One region of the Vibrio sp. D173a genome, then DNA from elsewhere that is predicted to be linked to it. Evidence: predicted binding sites of a transcription regulator. Region 1 holds the regulator's gene; each other region holds the start of a gene.
What was found. Region 1 encodes PurR, which represses purine synthesis genes. Its sites were predicted from a motif close to TNANGNAAACGTTTNCNTNA; they were not measured.
Positions count from the first base shown of each region.

Region 2: the regulator PurR is predicted to act here: its motif matches at 3,094-3,113, upstream of KIV40_RS13040 (uracil-xanthine permease family protein).
Region 3: the regulator PurR is predicted to act here: its motif matches at 3,358-3,377, upstream of purE (5-(carboxyamino)imidazole ribonucleotide mutase).

Region 1 covers NZ_JAHGAH010000118.1:57,994-63,336, reverse strand. Annotated here, with positions in the region: gene torD (molecular chaperone TorD) at 1-234, shown strand, start outside; gene purR (HTH-type transcriptional repressor PurR) at 678-1,682, shown strand; cyclic di-GMP riboswitch class I at 1,962-2,051, shown strand; gene KIV40_RS13395 (TfoX/Sxy family DNA transformation protein) at 2,168-2,758, shown strand; gene KIV40_RS13390 (TVP38/TMEM64 family protein) at 2,878-3,567, shown strand; gene KIV40_RS13385 (putative signal transducing protein) at 3,567-3,884, shown strand; gene KIV40_RS13380 (alpha/beta fold hydrolase) at 3,922-4,725, opposite strand; gene glgA (glycogen synthase GlgA) at 4,849-5,343, opposite strand, start outside.
Region 2 covers NZ_JAHGAH010000115.1:25,712-31,054, forward strand. Annotated here, with positions in the region: gene ompR (two-component system response regulator OmpR) at 1-34, shown strand, start outside; gene envZ (two-component system sensor histidine kinase EnvZ) at 159-1,451, shown strand; gene KIV40_RS13040 (uracil-xanthine permease family protein) at 1,530-2,921, opposite strand; gene KIV40_RS13045 (S9 family peptidase) at 3,174-5,159, opposite strand.
Region 3 covers NZ_JAHGAH010000099.1:2,154-7,496, reverse strand. Annotated here, with positions in the region: gene dprA (DNA-processing protein DprA) at 1-535, shown strand, start outside; gene KIV40_RS11205 (DUF494 family protein) at 538-1,017, shown strand; gene KIV40_RS11200 (type I DNA topoisomerase) at 1,040-1,609, shown strand; gene KIV40_RS11195 (5-(carboxyamino)imidazole ribonucleotide synthase) at 1,658-2,797, opposite strand; gene purE (5-(carboxyamino)imidazole ribonucleotide mutase) at 2,802-3,287, opposite strand; gene KIV40_RS11185 (L-threonylcarbamoyladenylate synthase) at 3,487-4,044, shown strand; gene hemF (oxygen-dependent coproporphyrinogen oxidase) at 4,079-4,996, shown strand; gene aroE (shikimate dehydrogenase) at 5,096-5,343, shown strand, end outside.

The DNA of each region.
Region 1 (5,343 bases):
GAGCTGGATTTCTTAGGCAACATGATCATTCGCTCAAACGAACTAGAGCAAGAAAAGCATATGGAAGAAGCGTTCGAGAAACAGAACGAATTCATCCAGCAGCACCTTATGACTTGGTTGCCTCAGTTTGCTGCTAAATGTAAGCAATTCGATGAATTTGGCTTCTATGTTAGCGTTGCGCAACTATTAATTGCATTCTGTAAACTGGACAGCACCTACCTTCTTGGTGAATAATTGCCGCCTATTTTAGGGAGCCTGCTATTTAGGCTCCCTATTTTATTCGTTTATTTTTAATCTGGCTCATAGAAACCCAACAAATTTAGCCGTTAAAATGTGACCTCAAAGGCACAAAACAACCGCTGAAAATATTGCCAGCCTGCCCACATCAGTCTAAAATGTGAGCGCAAACGATTAAATATGATTTATATGTAAACCGCTGAAATATAGCGGTTTTTGTGTTTTCTTAACATGATTGCTGACCTATTTCTCATTTATGTAAGACAGGAATAGGCGTTTCAGCAACAAATGTTGCTACAAACCTTTTTATACCGATTTCGGAACAACCGCTGCCAAATATCTCAGCAATGCCCTTTCTGCAGTTGCTCGGTTTGCGCAAGACCCTAAGCATATGGTTGTCTTCACTACGGTATTCAGTAGCTCGATACAGGACATCATTTATGGCCACTATTAAAGACGTTGCTCGCTTAGCCGGCGTTTCTACCACAACAGTTTCGCACGTAATTAACAAAACTCGCTTTGTTGCAGAGACCACTCAAGAAAAAGTAATGAAAGCAGTGGATGAGCTCAATTACGCGCCAAGTGCTGTTGCTCGTAGTTTGAAATGCAACTCTACTCGTACTATCGGTATGTTAGTTACTCAATCAACCAACCTATTCTTCTCTGAAGTGATCGATGGTGTTGAAAGCTACTGTTACCGTCAAGGTTACACACTAATCTTATGTAACACTGGTGGTATCTACGAGAAACAACGTGACTACATCCGCATGCTTGCAGAGAAACGCGTAGACGGCATCCTAGTAATGTGTTCTGACCTTACGGAAGAGCTAAAAGAGATGCTTGATCGCCATTCAGACATTCCTAAAGTGGTAATGGACTGGGGCCCAGAAAGCTCACAAGCAGATAAGATCATTGATAACTCAGAAGAAGGCGGTTACATCGCGACGAAATACCTGATCGACAACGGTCATACTGACATCGCATGTTTGAGCGGCCACTTTGAAAAGGCGGCGTGCCAAGAGCGTATCGCAGGCTACCGTCGTGCAATGGCTGAAGCAAATCTTGCAGTAAACGAAGATTGGGTTCTTGAAGGTAACTTCGAGTGTGATACAGCAGTACTTGCTGCAGACAACATCACTGCAATGGAAAAACGCCCAACTGCTGTATTCTGCTTTAACGACACAATGGCGTTAGGTTTGATGAGCCGTCTACAACAAAACGGCATCAAAGTACCAGATGACATATCCGTTATCGGCTACGACAACATTGAGCTTGCAGAGTACTTCTCACCGCCGCTAACGACGATCCACCAACCGAAACGTCGTGTGGGTAAAAACGCGTTTGAAATTCTACTAGAGCGCATCAAAGACAAAGAGCACGAAAAGCGTGTGTTTGAGATGCAGCCAGAGATCGTAGTTCGCAATACAGTTAAGAAATTGAACTAATTTCACCTCAGTTTTTATAAAGCGCTCTTCGGGGCGCTTTTTTATTGCGTAAAATAACTTTTTTGAAACATTCGACATCGCTTATACAATCAAAGGCTAAGATAAGTTGCTGTTTTAACTCACTTGTAGCCCATTTCCTACATCAAGCTTTAGTATGACAAGTAGACAGCCCAAAATATGAAACTAAACACATCAAAATAGCACTATCAACTGAACCAAGATCACACTTTGATGTTTGAAACGTGATGTTAATTCAATATACGAAGTATTCTCAAATGGTCACGCACAGGGCAAACCATTCGAAAGGGTGGGACGCAAAGCCTCCGGCCTGAACCATCGAATTAGATGGAAGGTAGCGGGGTTACCGATGGCAAATATGCATTAAGTGAGTTTACCCTTTAATGACATTGTGTCTGCATGCATTTGCTAATCTCTCGGACCTGATTTTTGGTGGCGTAATATTAATTACACCGAGATAACACACCATGGATAAACCGATACTCAAAGACTCAATGAAGCTGTTTGAGGCACTTGGTAATATCAAGTCGCGCTCAATGTTTGGCGGCTTCGGGCTCTTCGCTGATGAAACGATGTTTGCGCTAGTCGTAAACAACCAACTTCACATTCGAGCTGACCGACAAACATCTTCTGACTTCGAGACTCAAGGACTAAAACCGTACGTCTACAAGAAACGTGGTTTCCCAGTTGTTACGAAATACTATGCGATTTCTGATGATCTATGGGATTCAACCGATCGCTTGATTGAAGTTGCAAAGCAATCTCTAGAGACCGCTAAGCAAGAGAAAAAGCAACAAGCGAGCACCAAACCTAACCGATTGAAAGACCTTCCGAATCTTCGCCTAGCAACCGAACGCATGTTGAAGAAAGCAGGCATTGACTCTGTCGAGCAGCTAGAAGAAGAAGGTGCCTTAAACGCTTACAAAGCAATCCAAGATACGCATGCCTCAACGGTAAGCCTTGAGTTGTTGTGGGCGCTAGAGGGCGCAATCAACGGTACACATTGGAGCGTCGTACCTCAGTCTCGCCGAAAAGAATTGATGAGTGCTCTCCCGTAGCGCGTTCATATCAGTATGACATTGAGTAAAAGCCGCAGTTTTCACGCTGCGGTTTTTTTTTGAAATTTTTCTTATTCCATTCTGTCTTATTATTTAAGAAGCCAAACGGAGCAATTGATATGAATAAGAAACTGATTTTAGGACTGATCCTAGTCGCGACCATCCTCTTTCTAGGTGTAAATTTTGGTCAATACCTAACCCTAGAAAATGCAAAAGCACAACAAGAGGCGTTAAATAGCTTTATTGACCAAAACTTCATATACGCCGCCGCGACCTATTTCTTTGCTTATATCGCCATCACTGCGTTTTCGATTCCAGGCGCAGCTGTCGTTACCCTGCTCGGTGCTGCCTTGTTTGGTTTTTGGACTAGCTTATTGTTGGTTTCTTTTGCCAGCACCATCGGCGCTACGATTGCTTTCTTGAGTAGCCGTTACCTATTGAGAGAATGGGTACAAAGTAAGTTTGGGAGTAAACTGAGTGCGATTAACCAAGGCGTTGGAAAAGACGGTGCCTTTTACCTGTTTTCTCTGCGCTTGATTCCCGTCTTTCCGTTTTTCCTTATCAACTTATTGATGGGGTTAACACCGATGACCATTGCGCGTTTTTACTTAACCAGCCAAATCGGTATGCTGCCAGGCACTGCCGTGTACTTAAACGCTGGTACTCAGCTCGCCACCATCGATAGCCTATCAGGTATTGTGTCGCCGACCGTATTAGCGTCATTTGCGTTACTTGGTTTGTTCCCAATCATCGCAAAATGGGTTATGAATAAAGTTCGCCCTGCTCAAGTACAAAACGGAAACGCTTAATGAAAATATACGTCGCCAAGAATCCTGCTGAAGCTCATATCGTTTGCGAGCTTCTAAAAACCGAACAGATAGCTTGTGAAGTAAGAGGCGAGGGAATGTTTGGCTTGAAAGGCGAACTGCCATTTGGCGATGATACAGACCCGTATGTTTGGCTTTTACATCCAGAGCAAGAGTTGAAAGCGTCAGCCATTGTTGAAGATTATCGACAACAAGCGGACCGAACATATCAAGATTGGCAATGCCCACAATGTTCAGAACAAAATGAAGGTCAGTTTGGGGCATGCTGGCAATGTGGATATCAAATAGGGGAGCCATAATGGCTCCCCTACTCTTTGGGTCTGACTGAGAGCTCTATTAAGCCGCTAGACTTTGCTGCTTAATGAACTCGATAGAATGCTGGTTAAAGTCGTCTGGTCTTTCCACATTGCACACGTGTCCACAATCAGGAATTTCGCGCAAGACGCTGAGCTTGTGTACCGCAACCATCTCTTTGACAGGTTTAATGAACATATAATCTCTATCCCCCATCAAGTATAGGGTTGGGATTGGAAGCTCACGATCTTTAAAATATCGCATCAACGGGTTCACGTCCGCAGCCAAAATAAACCAACGTTTGAATTCTTTCTGGCACAGCTTCTTTGCTTCGCGAATAAATAGATGTCGCGATTCACGTTGGTTCTTCTGTGGCATCACAATGTAAGCAAATAACTTATACAGCCACATGTATGGCAGGATATGCTTACCGAGGTTGCCAAGTCTCACTAGGATTTGAGAGCGTGTATTCAAACGTGTCACCGCCCCGCCAAGAACCATAGAGCGTACGCGTTCTGAAGCCAGCTCGGCAAGGTTACGAACAATGATGGTCCCCAGAGACATACCGACAAAGTGCGCGGACTGAATCTTAAGGTGATCTAGGACTTTTAAAATATCTTGGGTGACTGCCGTAAAGGTATAACGGCTTGTCATCAACTCTTTAAGCAGTTGATTGGATTTTCCGTGTCCTCGAAGATCAATCAGCAATAAATTGAAGTGCTGCTTATAAGCCTTGATCTGTTTAAACCATATCGAAGAACTGCCACCAGCACCATGAACGAAAACGACCCACTCCTTACTAGTAGGGTGTAAATAGGTTTTGTGGAATAAAAGTGGCTGAGTCATGTATCAGTATGAAAAACATTCTTTGTGAACAGAAATAAATAAATCCTAACACACTCTATTAGGGCAAGAGTAATAAAGGCACCTAATCCGGTGCCTTTCGTTACACTTTCTAAAAATTTTGCGTCAATTTAACGCAGCTCTATACAATTGCAAATACTCTTCAGCCGCTTTGCGCCAACAAAAGTCTTTTTGCATAGCATGCAGTTGTACTCGCCTTACTTCGTTCACATTTTGTGCATACAGCAATAATGCTCGTAGCATGGTAAGCAGCAATCCTTGTGGCGTCGGTTCATAAAAAACAAAACCCGTTGCGTCTGTTGGATCAACGTCGTAGTCATTCACGCTATCTTTTAAGCCCCCGACCCCACGAACGATAGGCAAAGTGCCATAAGCCATGCTGTAGATTTGGTTCAAACCACAAGGTTCAAACTCAGAAGGCATTAAGAAGAAATCTGAGCCGGCCTCAACCAAGTGTGCGAGCTCGTTGTCATAAGCTTCAACAAAAACAAACTTATCCGAAAACTGTGCGGCAACATCTCGTAACTGCGCAGCCAGAATAGGATCGCCAGTACCAACCACAACAAGCTGAACATCGTGTTTTAGAAAATCAGCCAATGC
Region 2 (5,343 bases), on a different contig from region 1:
TTACGTGTTCGTCCCAGACGGCAAAGAAGCGTAAGTACCTCTAAGGTCTGCCGATAATACTCGCTGCTCATATTCCACCCTCAAGCCTCCTTCCTGTTTGAGGGCTGGAAACTCGCAATTAATGTTGTTCACTAGGAACAGTCCATTAGGGATCCTCCATGCGAATCCGAAGTTCATTTACACAATCTATTCTGCTGTTCATCTCTTTGCTTCTCGCTAGCCAAGTCTTTTCTTACTACGCCGTTTTTAACTACGCGTTGATGCCAAGTTTGCAGCAGTTCAACAAAATTCTCGCTCATGAATTGAATCTGGTGCTTGATGAAGATGGCCTACTCAAGGCTGATGCGCCGCTGCGCCACCAACTGTTAGAAAACTTGGGCGTGACGGTACACAGCGTTGATAGCGAGATGATGAATGAGTTCAATCATGCGATGTCGATTGATTTGATGTCGGAAGAGATGACGCAAGAGCTCGGCTCTCCAACGGAAGTGCGTTTGCTGCTTGGCAGTGAAAGCTACATTCTGTGGATGCGTATCGATCAGTTGCCGAACTCCATCATCCGTATTCCGCTCTCTGAGCTGCAAGAAGAAGATTTTGCGCCGCTGTTTCGCAATAGCTTAATCATGGCGCTGCTTATCATTGCTGGTGGTTGGCTGTTTATCCGTTTGCAAAATCGACCTTTGATTGCGCTGGAGAAAGCCGCTAAAGGAGTAGGTCGAGGTGAAATTCCGCCACCATTGCCAGAGAAGGGTGCTTCAGAAATCCGCTCTGTAACTCGCGCATTTAACCAGATGTCGAAAGGCATTCAAGAACTGGAAGAAGATCGTGCACTACTGATGGCAGGCATCAGCCACGACTTACGTACGCCATTGACGCGTATTCGTCTTGCGACAGAAATGATGTCGCCAGAAGACAGTTACCTAGCCGAGGGCATCATCAGTGATACCGAAGAGTGTAACGAGATCATCAGCCAATTTATGGACTACCTCAAACCAGTAAACAAAGAGTCGTTTGAGCAAGTAGACATCAATACCATCACCAGCGATGTAGCAACGTCGGAAGGGGGTTATGAAGTCGAAATTGAAACTGACCTCAACCCAACGATGCCAACCGCAAAAGGCAGCCCGATCGCTATCAAACGTGCGGTGAGTAACCTTGTGGTCAATGCTCTGCGTTATGGCAATGGCTGGGTGAAAATCAGTACGGGCGTCACCGCCGACAAACAGCTGGTATGGGTTTGCGTTGAAGACAATGGTCCAGGCATTGAGCAATCACAAATCGCACGCTTGTTTGAACCTTTTACTCGTGGTGATACTGCTCGTGGCAGTGAAGGGACAGGCTTAGGATTAGCCATTGTGAAGCGTATCGTTAGCCAGCATTCTGGCTCGGTTGTGGTACGTAACCGCAGTGAAGGTGGGTTAAGTGCGCAAATCAGCTTCCCAACCAAGTAAGCTTTCTTTGACCAATTGATTCCAATAAAAAAGCCCAACCAAAGTTTGGTTGGGCTTTTCGATCATCCTAGTGCAAGGTTAGGACTCTTTTACCTCTTGAGCAACCAGCTCGTCTTCCTCTTCCAGTTTCTCTGGAAGCAATAGGTTCAATACGATAGCGGTGATGCCGCCTGCCGCCACGCCTGTTGAGAAAATACTCTTAATAAACTCAGGCATGAATTGCAGAATTTCAGGTTTTTGTGCAATGCCTAAACCCATCGAGAACGACAGCGCCATAATTAGGATTGCGCGGCGATCGAGGTCGACACGGGAGATGATGCGTACACCCGCAGCGGCAATGGTACCGAACATCACGATAGTCGCGCCGCCCAGCACTGGCTCAGGAATCAGCTGAACAAAGCTTGCCACACCCGGGAACAGACCCAGAATCACCAACATGCCTGAGATGAAGTAACCTACGTAACGGCTTGCTACGCCAGTGAGCATGATGATGCCGTTGTTTTGGCTAAAGGTAGAGTTCGGGAAGCTGTTGAATACTGCTGCAATCGCTGAGTTCAGACCGTCAGCTAATACGCCGCCTTTGATTCGCTTCATGTAAACCGGACCTTTCACTGGCTCACCGGAAACTTCAGACGTTGCGGTAATGTCACCAATTGCTTCTAGCGCTGTGATAAAGAAAATCAGAACCAGTGGAATAAACAGCGACCAATCGAAGCTTAAGCCGTATTGCATTGGGATTGGCAGCGCGATGAGGTCAGTTTCGCCCAGTGTTGAGGTGTCGACCATGCCCATGAAGTACGCCATGACGTAGCCAACCAGCATTGCAATTACAATTGATGCAACACGTAGGTATGGGTTCTTTGAACGGTTAAGGATTACGATCAAGCCAAGTACTGTGCCAGCGAGAGCTAACTTGTCTAGGCTACCGAAAGAGCCATCGCTCATTGCCGCGTAGCCACCACCCATTGATACCAAACCCACTTGAATTAGGGTCAGCCCAATAAGCGTCACGACAATGCCAGATACCAATGGTGTAATGATGCGGCGTGCGTGTTCTAGGACGCGAGATAGCAGGATTTCAGCAAAAGACGCGACCAAGATAGTACCGAAAATCGCTGCCATCATGGTGCTGATGTCCGCGCCGCCGGCTTTAAGAGAAAGACCCGCACCAATGATTGGACCAAGGAAGTTGAAGCTGGTGCCTTGCACTGAAAGCAAGCCTGAGCCGATAGGTCCAAAGGTACGAATTTGAATAAAGGAAGACACGCCAGATGCAAACAGCGACATGCTGATGATGGTGTTGGTTTGGTCAGCAGGCACACCCAAAGACTGACAAATGATCAGAGAAGGGGTGATAACGGCTACGAACATCGCCAATAAGTGCTGAAGTGCAGCAAAAATGGTCTGAGGTAGTGGTGGACGATCGTTTAACTGATAGACCAGTTCCGAAGTTCGGTTTGAAGTTGTCATGTTTGTCTCGCTAGTCGCAATAATTCTTGCTCCAGAGCTCGCTGAATGGGAGTGCTGGGTGGAGTTGACGTTATGACCTGTGATTGCTGTTAATCAGTGTCAACTCAGGTTGGTTTGATGTGACAAAGCGCACACCATAAATTTTGAGCGCGATTATAGAGGGATTTATTCAAAAAGCAAACGTTTGCTTTGGGCTGGAAAGAAAAGGCGATAACGGAATGGTTATCGCCTTTAAGGTTTTACTTTGGAAGATTAGTTTTTCAGGTGCTTATCGAAGAAGCCCAACACATGAGCGTAATATTTAGCTCGGTGTTCATCTTTGTAAAAGCCATGTCCTTCATCGTCTAGTACAAAAGATTCGTATGGGTAGTTGAGCTTGTCGAGTGCTTTAGCCATTGCCTCATAATGTTCAATAGGCGCACGTTGATCTTTTCCCCCATGCACGAGAAGGATAGAAGCTTTCAACTTTTCTGCATTATGAGTTGGAGACATGGCTTTCCAGACTTTAGGGTCGGTTCCCAGTACTTCTTTCAAAAAGCTTAATCCCATGCGGCTATCGGGCACATCACCTTCGGTGAACATCAACTCAAGGTCATAAACACCGGCACTGCCCACGGCGCACTGAAACAACTCAGGTGCAAGGGTGGCTGATTGCAATGCACTGTATCCGCCAAAGCTTCCGCCAGAAATACAGATGCGTTCTTTATCTGCGATGCCTTCTGCGACAATGTGTTTGGTGGCGTCGATGATGTCATATTGAATGTTCGTTCCCCATTTACGATAGCCAGCCTCTTCAAACTGCTTACCGAAACCACCACTGCCACGGAAATTTACTTGCATCACAGCATAGCCATTGTTAGCAAGAAATTGATTCTCCTCGGTAAAACGCCACCAATCTCGTGGACCATGAGGACCGCCATGCGGATTGACGATAAGAGGGAGATTTTTTGCTTCAGTATTTGGTGGCAACGTCAGATAACCAGAGATGGTTTTCCCGTCGCGACTGGTGAACTCAAAAGGCTTCACTTCGGCCATTTTCTCTGGGTCTAACCACTCTCGTGCCGAGAACAGATAACGAATTTCTTTTGGCTCGGTTGTAAATAAGTAGTAATCCCCAGGGTTTCTATCGTTAAAGGCCATAATGACGTAAGCATCACCAGCTTCTGTCTCACTGACTAGGCGAACTTGATGACCAGGTAGAGAAGTTAGGATCTGCTTTAGGTACTCGCTGCGTTTGTTTTTTGGATCAACAAAGGCATAAGTAGGGTAATCACTTTCAAACTCGACGGCGTAAAGTTGCTTTGAGTCTGGATCTAACCAATATTCCTTCGGATCGACGGTATCATCCGAGGCAACTTTTGTACTTTTACCGGTTTTTAAGTTGAGGTGATGGATTGCTCTTGGCTCACCTGACTGACTAATCGCGGCATAAACGGAATCTTGATTCTCTGCAAAGGAGATAGGATAGAACTCTTTGAAATTTTTTAAAGCCGCCAATTTATCGGAGCTTTTCCATTGATCGTTGACGCGATAATAAAGCTCGACTTTGTTATTGCTATTCAAACCTGAAACAAAGCGAACTTCACCATCATGGTCGGTGAGAAACCGACTAAACGGGATGGGTGCTGTCGTTATCTTCGAGCGTCTACCGGTGTATACGTTGACGCGGTACACCTCTCTTGGTGCTTCCAAGTTGAAACTGAATTCACCGAAAGGAAGAGCTGAAACTAAGATATGGCGGTCGTCTTCAGGCAGAATATCTAAGACATCACCGTAAGCTCTCACGATAGAAGATGCTCGGACTAGGCGGCTAGTTTGAGGAGGGTTATAACCAAATATATAAGCGTATTTGTTTCCATCCACATTGGCCGAGACGAGTTCGCCATAGTAGCGAGGAGCAGTAGACCAACTCTTTAAATATTCTTTGGATGCGACAACACGTTCATTGTTGACCCAATAATAATCACCCACTTGCTCGTTACCTGAGAAGCGCAGCACACTGCTCGGTTGCATGGTTTTACTGTCGAGTATAACTAAAGCATCTTTACCATCGATACTGGATTCAAAGGCTAAGTGCTTGCCATCTGGTGATATTTTGGGATTAAAGTAAGCCGAACTTTTGGCAAAAAGCTCAGCCGACTGAAGAATCGCGCTCTGTTTATCTTGCGCTGCTAAGGAGGCGGAGTGTACAGAGCCAACTAATGCTGCTGTTACCGCAAGCAAGGTACGTTTTTTCATGCATCTATCCTTGATGACATTGTGTATTTGTGACGTTTTATATCCGCTTGGAGTATTAACTCTATGTAGAGTTTACTTGCTCTAACTTGTCGTAATTATTGAATAAAGTCGAGTTAGCTTTTATTAAATGAGATATTCATTGGTGCAATGAATGTATGCGAAACCAATCGTTACAGAACGGTGT
Region 3 (5,343 bases), on a different contig from region 1:
AGTGGCTGAAAATGGAGCGCTTGTTTCAGAGTTTCGTCCAGATGCTAAGCCTCGTGCAGAAAACTTTCCACGTCGTAATCGAATCATCAGTGGTTTGTCACTGGGTGTTTTGGTGGTGGAAGCGGCTGAAAAAAGTGGCTCCTTGATTACGGCGCGTTATGCTTTAGAACAAGGTCGAGAAGTTTTCGCTCTGCCAGCTTCGATTAATGCACCCAACGCAAGTGGCGGTAATCAATTGATTCAGAACGGGGCATGTCTCGTACAAAATACTCAAGAGGTGCTGAATGAAATACAGTCTTTGCTCGACTGGTCTATTAATCAGAGCTTAGATTTATTTTCTGCGCCAATTGATGAAGAAGAATTGCCATTTCCTCAGCTGTTAGCTAACGTAGGAAATGAGGCTACACCAGTTGATATTCTTGCAAGCAGGACCAATATACCTGTCCAAGAAGTCATGATGCAGCTCTTAGAGCTTGAGCTTTCAGGGCATGTTGTTGCAGTATCCGGTGGCTATATTCGAAAGGGGAGGGGCTAGCTATGATGATGGATATACTTATGTATCTATTCGAAACCTACATCCATAGCGATGCAGAGTTACAGGTCGAACAAGACGAGTTGGAAGATGAATTGCTTCGTGCAGGCTTCCAGCAAAAAGACATCTACAAAGCCCTTGTCTGGTTAGAAGAGCTGGCGGCATTGCAACAAAGCGATGAACATTCAGCCATTTCAACCTGCATTGCATCGGCATCGACACGTATCTATACCGCATCTGAGATGCAGAGACTAGACCTCGAATGTCGTGGTTTCTTGTTGTTCTTAGAACAAATCAATGTTCTGACCACAGAAACGCGTGAGATGGTCATCGACCGTGTGATGGGGCTTGAAACCAATGAATTTGAGCTTGAGGACCTTAAATGGATCATCCTTATGGTGCTGTTTAATGTTCCGGGCAACGAAAACGCCTACACGCTGATGGAAGAGCTGCTGTACACCAAGGAACAAGGTATTCTTCATTAATATCTTCGCTTGAGCGGTGAGTATGAGTAGTAAAATCGATCACAACCTTTTCTCGGCACACGAGCATGAGCTTGAGCGCGAACCTTGCCCTAAATGCGGTGGGGAAGTTTCGCTTAAGCACGGTAAGCACGGCCCCTTTCTGGGTTGTAACCAATACCCAAGTTGCGATTACATTAAGCCGCTACACAGCAATGATGGTCACATCGTGAAAGAGTTGGGTGTGCCTTGTCCTGAGTGTGGCAACGAGTTGGTACTCCGCCAAGGGCGCTACGGCATGTTCGTTGGTTGTAGCCATTACCCAGCATGCCATCATATTGAGTCGATTAACCAACCTGAACCACAGCAGCAGGCAAAAGAGCAACATGCTTGCCCTGAATGTGGTAAAGGGTATTTGGTTGAGCGTAAGACCCGATTTGGTAAAACATTCTACGCGTGTGATAACTATCCGAAGTGCAAATTTGCGGTGAACTTGCCACCTGTAAGAGGCCGCTGTGAGGAATGTGGATTTACCTTGTTGGTAGAAAAGAAACTTGCCAGTGGGGTTAAACTGCAATGCGCGAGTCGTAAGTGCCAGCATACTCAATCGCAATAATCTTCAGTACGAATTAAAAAGGGTCGCATCATGCGACCCTTTTGTTATTTATTCCGATGCTTTTCTATGCTTGCCAAATTCATGTACAGCAGGGAAAGCCTGTTCATCCAGAACTTCTGCTAATGCACAAAGTTTGCGATTAAGTTCGCCTGTGTAGTCACCACATACGTTGATGTGGCCCATCTTGCGACCCGCACGTTTTTCTTTGCCGTACCAATGAATGTGACAACCATTCATCGCTAGCAATGCTTCTGGTAGTGTGTCTTCACCAAGAATATTAATCATCGAGGTTTCACGAACCAGTTTCGTGCTACCCAAAGGCATGCCACACACGGCGCGTAGGTGGTTCTCAAACTGACAAGTTTCTGCGCCCTGTTGAGTCCAGTGGCCAGAGTTGTGTACGCGTGGTGCGATTTCGTTAACCAGCAAAGTGCCGTCAACGTCAAAGAACTCCAAAGCTAACACGCCAACGTAATTCAAGTTGTTGGCAACAGCTGTGAACATCTGTTTTGCTTGCTCTTGCAACTCTGGCGCATCAATCGCAGTAGAAAGGCTCAATACACCATTGGTATGGACGTTCTCTGCCAGAGGGTACACTTCAACGCTGCCATCTTTACCGCGAGCACCAACCAGTGAAACTTCGCGGTTAAAAGGGACAAATTCCTCAGCAACAATCGCTTGAGTTGGTGTTGCCGCGATGCACTCTGCCATCTCTGTCCAAATGTTTTCGACTTGAGAAGCTTCTTTTAAGCGCCACTGGCCTTTACCATCGTAACCACCTAAGGCACTTTTCAGAACCATTGGCATTCCAACATGTTCAATTGCGCGGTCAAAGTCTTCGCGAGTTTCGATGACGTAGTATTTCGCGTTACGCACGCCAGCAGCATCAAGTAATGCCTTTTCAATGCGGCGATCCCCACCTGCTTTGATGGCTTGCGTACTTGGTAGGAACTTGCCGCTCGCCTCGCAAACATCGAGCACATCATGTGGGATATGCTCGAACTCAGCAGTAATGACGTCGACTTGTTCAATTGCATTCTCTAAGCCGCTGCCTAGTACGTGCTGAGTCAGTGGATGAACGATATTACCGCTGCCCACGTCGTAAGCTGAGATTTGAATATTCAGTGGCGCACCAGCCAGAGACATCATACGAGCCAACTGACCCGCACCAAGAACCAGTACATGCATCTGATTAATCCTCAGCAGGGTTTGGGTTCGCCAATACGGTTTCCGTTTGTTCGTTACGGAACGCTTCGACTTTTGCCATGATCGTTTCATCATGTGTACCAAGGATTTGAGCTGCTAGGATGCCAGCGTTTGCTGCGCCTGCTTCGCCAATCGCCAATGTACCAACCGCAATACCTTTTGGCATCTGTACGATAGAAAGCAGTGAGTCCATGCCTTTCAGCGCACGAGACTGCACAGGGACGCCAAGTACCGGAACGCTAGTAAACGCCGCCGCCATACCTGGTAGGTGAGCAGCACCGCCCGCACCTGCGATGATGACTTTAATGCCACGTTCTTTCGCGCTGCTTGCGTAATCAGCCAACAATTGAGGAGTACGGTGAGCTGACACCACCTTTGTTTCGTAAGACACGCCAAATTGATCCAGCATGTCCGCTGCTAGTTTCATGGTTGGCCAATCTGATTTAGAACCCATGATGATACCGACTTTCATCTCAAACTCCTTCAAGCTGCAAAATTAGGTGAGCTGATAAATTTGTGCGCATTATACGGGGATTTTTACCTCAAGCAAACGTTTGCGTGTGTTTGTAAATGCTATTGATACATTTTATAAACAAATTGCTTTAGTCTCTGAGAATGAATATTTGTACACTTAGTACAAACACAACAGAAAAGATTATCAGGAAGTATCGGTGGAGAACTTTGAACAGGTGCTAAAAGCACTACAAACAGGTGAAGTGATTGCCTACCCAACAGAGGGGGTGTTTGGTGTTGGATGTGACCCAGATAACCCGGAAGCGATTCAAAAACTGCTAGAGCTAAAACAGCGTCCAGTAGAGAAAGGTTTAATCCTTATTGCTGCGAGCTATGAGCAGCTTCTGCCTTATATTGATGAATCTCAGCTGACTCAAGAGCAATTAGATAAAGTCCATGCAACTTGGCCTGGGCCATACACGTGGATTATGCCTGCAAGTGACAAAGTTTCTCACTGGGTATCGGGACAATTTGATTCAATCGCAGTGCGTGTGACGGATCATCCTTTAGTACAAAAGATGTGTAATGCGTTCGGAAAGCCGCTAACCTCTACCAGCGCGAATCTTACTGGTCAGCCTCCTTGTATCACGACGAAAGAAGTTGAAGAGCAGTTAGGCGATAGACTTGTGGCGATCTTACGTGGTGAAACTAGTGGTCGTGACAAGCCGAGTGAAATTCGTGATGCTAAAACTTCGCAAATATTAAGACAGGGCTAACCCTGCTAGTCAGCAATCAATAGGTACTACACGTATGTCAGCAATCGATAAGCACGCCGTAAAGCAGTTCTTGATGTCCCTTCAGGATTCCATTTGTCAGCAATTAGAACAAGAAGATGGAAAGGCCGTCTTTGTCGAAGATGCCTGGCAACGTGAAAAAGGAGAGCGTCTTGGTGGCGGTGGCCGTACTCGCGTATTGCGTGATGGTCATATCTTCGAGCAAGGAGGGGTGAACTTCTCTCATGTAGAAGGTAATGAAATGCCAGCATCAGCGACGGCACATCGCCCAGAGTTAGCGGGGCGTCGTTTTGAAGCAATGGGTGTTTCTTTGGTTATTCATCCTAAAAACCCTTATGTACCGACTTCACACGCCAATGTCCGCTTCTTTATTGCAGAGAAAGATGGCGAAGATCCAATCTGGTGGTTTGGTGGTGGTTTTGACCTTACGCCTTTCTACCCATTTGAAGAAGATTGCCAATCATGGCACGACACAGCAAAACAGCTTTGTGCACCATTTGGTGACGAAGTTTACCCAGAGCACAAAGCGTGGTGTGACAAATACTTCTTCCTTCCACACCGAAATGAAACTCGTGGTGTTGGTGGGCTGTTCTTTGATGACTTAAACCATTGGGAATTCGACAAGTGTTTTGACTACATCAAAGCGGTTGGTGAGGGATACTGCCAAGCGTATCTACCGATTGTTTCTCGTCGTAAAGACATCGAGTTCGGTGAGCGCGAGCGTGAATTCCAACTTTATCGTCGTGGTCGCTACGTTGAGTTCAACCTAGTGTACGATCGCGGCACGCTATTTGGTCTGCAAAGTGGCGGTCGTACAGAGTCAATTCTTATGTCGATGCCACCACTTGCACGTTGGGAATACAGCTACGAACCACAGATTGGCTCTCCAGAAGCTGAACTTTACGAGCGATACCTAACGCCACGAGAGTGGTAAGCGTTGAATCTCCTTTTCTGTATAGATAGATAGTGATAGGGTCATCGGTAATCAGATGGCCCTGTTTTTATTATATGGGTAAGGAATAAAGGTAAGGAAATGACTCTGCAAATTGATCGTTATGCCGTGTTTGGTAACCCTATCGGACACAGCAAGTCGCCATTCATTCACACCTTGTTTGCTCGTCAAACCAATCAGTCATTGGTGTATACCGCAGAAACAGCCCCTGTTGATGGCTTTGTTGAAGCAGCAAAAGCTTTTTTCGCTGACGGTGGGAAAGGGTGTAACGTGACAGTGCCTTTTAAAGAAGATGCTTATCGATTTGCCAATCGTCTTACTGAGCGAGC